DNA from 3 places in the Paenibacillus sp. FSL H8-0261 genome. Region 2 is predicted to be linked to each of the others. Evidence: predicted binding sites of a transcription regulator. Region 2 holds the regulator's gene; each other region holds the start of a gene.

Region 1 (2,272 bases), 800 kb from region 2:
TCTATCCATCGGTGGCAACGATTTAATCCATGCTGCGAAGGCTGCAGCTAGACAACCTGAAAATTTATCTAAAGAGCTGCGAAGATCATTGCAAGAATGCAAACAAAATTTTGCTGCAATTATGAGTATCCTCTTCCAATTGAAGACGGGAACGCGTAGACCTTTTATCATTCGGATTGTGGGACTGTATAATCCTTATCCTCAGGTAGTGGGTGCTACAGAGTGGGTGCGGCAGTTTAACCGCTATGCCTCACAGTATAGTAGCCGAGTATGTGGGTTTGCTTCTATCTATAGTGAGTTTGCAGGAAATGAGAGAGGGCTATTATCGATTGACCACTTACATCCGAATGGCCGAGGCTACCGTGTGATTGCTGAGAAACTCGATGCGCTTGGATATGGCGGTTTGATTTAACTGAGATTCGTATGAAGTGGTGGTCTGAAAAGTAAAGAGGCTGTGCGCTAACCATCAAGTGGATAGGGCACAGCCTCTTTGTGTTGTTTTATAGCTTACACACCGCTAGGCAGTGTTTTCTCGATGACTTTATCAACGATACCGTAAGTTGCCGCATCTGCAGCAGTCATGAAGTAATCACGATCTGTATCCTTCTCAATACGTTCTAGCGGTTGACCCGTACGTTCTGCAAGAATACGATTCAACTTATCACGCAATTTGAGGATACGACGGGCACGGATTTCGATATCCGTTGCTTGACCTTGAGCACCACCCAGAGGTTGGTGAATCATGATCTCACTGTTAGGCAGCGCGAAGCGTTTGCCTTTAGCGCCAGCGTTAAGTAGGAAAGCTCCCATAGAAGCTGCCATACCCACACAGATGGTGGAAACGTCCGGTTTAATGTACTGCATTGTATCAAAAATAGCCATACCTGCAGTAATGGAACCGCCTGGGCTATTCACATAAAGGTGAATGTCCTTCTCCGGATCTTCGGCAGCCAAGAACAGCATTTGTGCGATGATAGAATTGGCTACCACGTCATTAACCTCCGTTCCAAGGAAAATGATGCGGTCCTTCAGCAGGCGGGAATAGATGTCATAAGCGCGCTCACCGCGGTTGCTCTGTTCTACTACCATAGGAATATAACTCACGTGGAAAACCTCCTTGATATTGGTTCTTCAAATGTATTCATTTTTACTCTTGCCGTATTACCCACATGATAAACAAATTCAAACAAAAAGTCAAAGAAAGTCAAACTTATATTCAAAAAAAAGAGCCGACACGCGGCTCTTTGGTTAAGTAGTAGTATAGGCACTACTAAATTATGTACAAAAGTGAAATTAATGGCGCGCCCGCCAAGAATCGAACTTGGATCTCAGGCTTCGGAGGCCTACGTCATATCCATTGGACCACGGGCGCAACAAAAATGATTATAATACAATTCCTGTGCAATTGCAATGAAATAATAATACTGTACACAGGCTCTATCCATAGTCTTCAAGGTGGACAAGCGTACATTGTATTTCACTCAGCTAAAGAATCTGGATTGTTAATGACAGGTTTTTTGGAGCTGAACCTCTTTCCCAATCCTATAAATGTATAAGAAGACAAGCGCTTGAGAATTCTACTCTCGGAAGACTTGCACTTCGAGCAATATTTGGTTAGAATATGAGTGGGACTTAAAAAGTTTACCCGGGACATTTTGAGACCATGAACAAGGGAATAGAGGAAGACGAAGTTGCAGGAGTGAAAGTATGCGTAATTTATTAGATATCCAAAAGCAGCTTCTGCCTGATCTCATGGAAACCCTTAAGAGACGGTACACGATTCTTCATCAGATCATGCTGTCCGATATAATTGGGCGCAGAACGCTTGCCGCTTCGCTTGATATGACTGAGCGGGTACTGCGTGCCGAGACGGATCTTCTGAAATCGCAAGGGCTCATTGAGATCGAGAGCGTTGGCATGCGCATTAGCGCTGCTGGGCGTAGACTGCTTGATTTGCTAGAGCCGGTCGTTAAGAGCCTGTTTGGTCTGGATGAGCTGGAAGAGAAAATTCGGGCAACGTACGGTCTGGATAAAGTTATTGTGGTGCCGGGTGATTGTGAGTCATCGCCATTCACTAAACGTGAGCTTGGCCGAGCGGGTGCAAAAGCGCTGCTCAGTGTACTTCGTACAGATGATATAGTTGCTGTCACAGGTGGATCAACGCTTGCCGATATGGCTGATCAATTGACACCGCCGTTATCCCTTTCCTATAAGAACGCTTGGTTTGTTCCGGCGCGTGGTGGATTAGGAGAGAGTATGGAGATTCAAGCCA
Region 2 (2,272 bases):
CCAGATCCACGTATAGGACAAGAGAATTATCCTTATTTTATGGGGCGGATTGTTAATGCCAAGTCATTCATTGAAACTTACGCCTTCAGAGGAAACAGTAGTCAAAAGAAGCAGCTTATATATATCGAAGATAAGTATGCACCTTGGAATGATGGGCTATGGGCATGGAATATTTCTAATGAGGGCTCGGCTACTTTGATACGAGTGGAAGGGGAACGGGCGGAAGCAGACTTGAGCTGTGATATAAGCACTTTGACAGCCTTGATGCTTGGATACAAACGACCAACAGAGATGGCTCGTTATGGAAGTGTCTCTGGCCACGCAGCAGCACTGGAATGGTTTGAAGAAATTATTCCACAATCACAGACAGCTTTATTTGATCATTTTTAAAAATATAAGAAAGTATAAGTTTCACGCTATACATTATCCTTATATTTCTCGCATAAACGCTTATCGTCCTAATAAGGACAACGAAGACGTTTATACTTGACAAAAATTAGGCTCTCCCCTTCGAAAGAAGTTGGGAGAGTTCTTTATTTCCGAATACATTCGCTGAAAAAAGTGAAAAATAAGAGAATCCACTTGGAATTAGCACAGAATATGTTATAATATTAAAAAGTCAAAGAAAGTCAAAGTCAACGAAGCTTAATGACAGCGATCCGATCCTCTGAACACGTGGGATTATCCACAAATGTTTAAGTTCAATTAAAGACCATTGTCATTATGAATGCAAGTTGCAATCGGTATTATAAGATTTAAGCACTGGAGGATGAGTGATGCGCAATATCTCTGATATTATCGAACAATATCTGAAGAATATTTTGCATGAAAGTCCCGAAGGTACGGTGGAAATCCAGCGAAATGACCTGGCGGACCAGTTCTCATGCGTACCGTCACAGATCAATTATGTCATCAGTACACGCTTTACTCTAGAAAAAGGTTATGTGGTGGAAAGTAAGCGTGGTGGCGGGGGATATATTCGAATTCAACGTTTTGAATTACCGCCTAACGTGGCACTGCATGCCCATTTAAACCATACTATAGGTGGCGGGATTGATCAGAACGCTGCTGAAGGGCTGATTTATCAGCTGGAGGAAGCTGGTTTTCTAAGTAAGCGTGAAGCGTGCCTTATGCGCGCTGCTGTTTCTCGGGAATGCCTAACGGTTAAGATTCCATACCGGGATGAGATTCGTGCCAAGATTATGAAGGCGATGTTAATCTCTTTGTTAGGCAAATAATTGTCAACCATAAGGGAGGGGCTTTCGCTTATGCAATGCCAGGAATGTGGCGTCAAGCCGGCAACACTCCACTTCACTAAGATCGTGAATGGAGAGAAGACGGAGTTTCATATCTGCGAGAGCTGTGCACGGGAGAAGGGTGAACTCATTCCCGGAACGGCTGGAGGATTCTCCATCCACAGTCTGCTCTCAGGTCTGCTTGATCTTGAAGGTGCCGGCAAGGAGAAGTCGGCTGCAACGAAGACAACGCAGAGTCTGCAATGTGAGAATTGTGGGATGACGTACTCCCAGTTTAGTAAATTAGGCCGTTTTGGCTGTAGCTCCTGTTATGAATATTTTAACAGCGCACTGGACCCGCTTTTTAAGCGAGTGCATGGCAGTACTTCACATGTAGGTAAGATTCCGAAACGTGCAGGAGCTCAGATTGTGTTTAGACGCCAAATTGATGAACTCAAGCAGGAATTACAGGAAAGTATTACACAAGAAGAATTCGAGAAAGCAGCGGAGCTGCGAGATCAGATTCGTAAACTTGAAAAAGAAATAGCACAAGAGTAAAGTCTTTGATATATAGGGGGGATATGACATGTCAAGTCTCCGATTTACTGAACAAGCGCTTAGTGATTGGATGCGTTCTGGAGGTAGTCATTCTGAGATTGTAATTAGCAGTCGTATGCGTATTGCCCGTAATCTAGAGCATCTTCCGTTCCCAATGCTGGCTTCCTTAGAGCAATCGGAAGAAGTATTAGAGCTACTGGCTCCTGTGTTTCATGAGGAAGCAGCTGCAGATTTCGGATCTTTTCAACTCCTAAAGCTTGATGAAGTGAATGAACTGGACAAAAAGGTACTGGTTGAGAAGCATCTAATCAGTCCTAACTTGGCTAATGATTCGCGCAGTGCGGCTGTCTTATTAAATGAAGATGAGTCGGTCAGCATCATGATTAACGAAGAGGACCATCTGCGAATCCAATGTCTGTTTCCTGGTCTTCAGGTTAGAGAAGCATGGGATCGTGCGACGGCGATCGATGATATATTCG
Region 3 (2,272 bases), 2.7 Mb from region 2:
AAAGGGCTGGTACAACTGCAGTAAAATGGACCGCATTAAAAGTTCTTGATCGTAATCTGAAAGATCAGGAATTCACCCCGAATCAATCCTCAACATTCACCAAGATTTTCAGCGATATCGTCTCACATTGGGCGAAGCAAGATATCATGGAAATGGTCACTAAAGGAATTGTTGAAGGCATGGATGCCGACAGCTTTGCCCCGAATAATAACATCACTCGCGCACAATTCGCAGCTCTTATAGCCAGAGCATTAGATCTTACAGAAGGTTCTGGAAGTAATCCGTTTACGGATGTGAAATCAGGAGTTTGGTACGAAGATACGGTAAAGAAAGCTTATGCGGCCGGAATTATTAGTGGTTTGTCCAAGACGAAATTTGCTCCGGAAAAAAGCATTACTCGTGAAGAAATGACAACGATGCTGATGCGAGCGAAAGCTTATGCTTCCGGTGTAAAGATCGATAGTATAGCCTCAGATTCTACTACTACGTTTAAAGATGATAGTAAAATAAGCCCGTGGGCTAAAGCGTCGGTGGGCTTTGCCTTGAAATCGGGATTAATGAAAGGTAGAACTCAGACTACATTTGCACCAAAAGAATCTGCTACAAGAGCGGAATCAGCCGCTGTTATCAAGCGATTGTTAAATTCCAAGTAATACAAAAAAACATATAATGACGCACCTTCTTATGGAAGGAGGGCTCATTATGGCCATGTGATGTCAAAAACATACAATTAAAGGAAATATGTGAATTGATAATGTTCATTCTACTTATATTTAAGTGAAAAGAGGTCGTAGAGATGAGAAAACGTTACAAAGCGGTTAGCTTGCTATTGACGTTGTTGCTAGGGGTACAGCTTGGCTTGCCATCGGCAGCCGTATTCGCGGCTCAAGAATCGGACGTGTATTTCAGAGATTACAATGATGGCAACATCGACGGATGGGCTGCAGCTAAGGGGACCACTACTTTTTCGGCGGATCAAGGTGCTGTTAAGGCGGTGACACAAGGGGTTGTTATTTTAGCAGACCAAGATTCACCTCAGGTTGCCAATGCTGAATATGAGGTGAAGTTAAAATTTAGTCAGCCTGCCACACGATTTGGACTGGTCTACCGATTCGTCGATAGCAATAACTACAATGTTATCCAATATGATGCGGGTTCTTGGGGCTGGGATGCTATGAAAGGAGGGACGGAATCGTATGGAAATATTACGGCTCCTAGTTTTACCTTTGCTGCTGACCAACAGTATACCCTCAAATTGCGCTATGAGAAAGGTAGCGTAGCTTTATCGATCGATGGCAATAACGTGTTTACGACGAGTCTTCCCTCATTATCGACAAGTGCAGGGAAGATTGGACTACGCAGCTGGTTTAATAACAAGACCCTATGGATTGACGATGTGAAGGTAACTCCAATTGTATCCACTGATCCAGTACCGAGGCCGATTACGATTACAGAAACTTTAAGCTCGGATACGATGAAGGTTGAAATCGATAAAGAGTTCCCACGGGTTAAACAATACACATGGTTAGACAGCGGCGCGGAAATGTATGGACAGTTAAATGGATTTAATGAGATAAAAATCAACGAGAAGTCCTATTTCGTAGTCGCTTCTGATTTTAGTATAAAAGCAGCAGATGCCACTCATGGTGAGTCTGCAGCCTACACGCTTCAGATTCCAGAAATTAAAGTGAATCTCAAAGTTGAAATGGAGGTTCAGGATAACATTCTTCAGTTCAAAGTGGCCAGCATTGAAGAGAATGGTACTGAAAAAGTGAGAACGATCGAATTCCCTGATCATGACCTTGTCTCTGTAATTGGAACCCAGCCTACAGCGCAGGAAACGGCTGTCCGGATAACTGGGGGCTGGAACGTTGTACAGGACGAATTTAACGATCTTAAGACAGGAGTAGCAGACGTGAGTGGGGGTCGTGCATACGCATTCGTTAACTCCGACGTCTTAGCTGCGAGTGTAATCACCAATGTAGTAAATGGTTTTGATAAGGTACGTATTAAGGTAGGCGATGATACAGCACTCCATACGAAGAAAGCAGCGTTATCAGGAGGCTCATGGGTTTATCGTGGAAGTACTGTGCTTGATCCGGAGCCACTGCCATGGGCTAAGGTTGTACTGACTCCAGATGCGAATGGAGACAAAGTTGTTGACTGGCAAGATGGAGCTATTGTATATCGTCAGAATACGGATGCTCCAACCGGCAGTGAAATGATAAGGGACAATATCTCTTATATCAGCATGAACATCGGATCTACTACA

Evidence for each region. The regulator CtsR, encoded in region 2, represses protease genes until heat stress. The targets are predictions, from matches to a motif close to ATGGTCAATAAAGGTCAAACA.
Region 1: clpP (ATP-dependent Clp endopeptidase proteolytic subunit ClpP) is a predicted target of CtsR. The motif match lies at 1,191-1,211, and genes of this name have one in related genera.
Region 3: MHI27_RS09180 (endo-alpha-N-acetylgalactosaminidase family protein) is a predicted target of CtsR. The motif match lies at 703-723, and genes of this name have one in related genera.

The regions. Positions count from the first base shown of each region.
Region 1 is NZ_CP150297.1:183,948-186,219, forward strand. Features, by position in the region: gene MHI27_RS00900 (GDSL-type esterase/lipase family protein) at 1-412, shown strand, start outside; gene clpP (ATP-dependent Clp endopeptidase proteolytic subunit ClpP) at 508-1,104, opposite strand; tRNA gene MHI27_RS00910 (tRNA-Arg) at 1,298-1,372, opposite strand; gene MHI27_RS00915 (sugar-binding transcriptional regulator) at 1,708-2,272, shown strand, end outside.
Region 2 is NZ_CP150297.1:6,269,243-6,271,514, reverse strand. Features, by position in the region: gene eis (enhanced intracellular survival protein Eis) at 1-390, shown strand, start outside; gene MHI27_RS28090 (CtsR family transcriptional regulator) at 777-1,238, shown strand; gene MHI27_RS28085 (UvrB/UvrC motif-containing protein) at 1,269-1,793, shown strand; gene MHI27_RS28080 (protein arginine kinase) at 1,822-2,272, shown strand, end outside.
Region 3 is NZ_CP150297.1:2,117,108-2,119,379, forward strand. Features, by position in the region: gene MHI27_RS09175 (S-layer homology domain-containing protein) at 1-653, shown strand, start outside; gene MHI27_RS09180 (endo-alpha-N-acetylgalactosaminidase family protein) at 797-2,272, shown strand, end outside.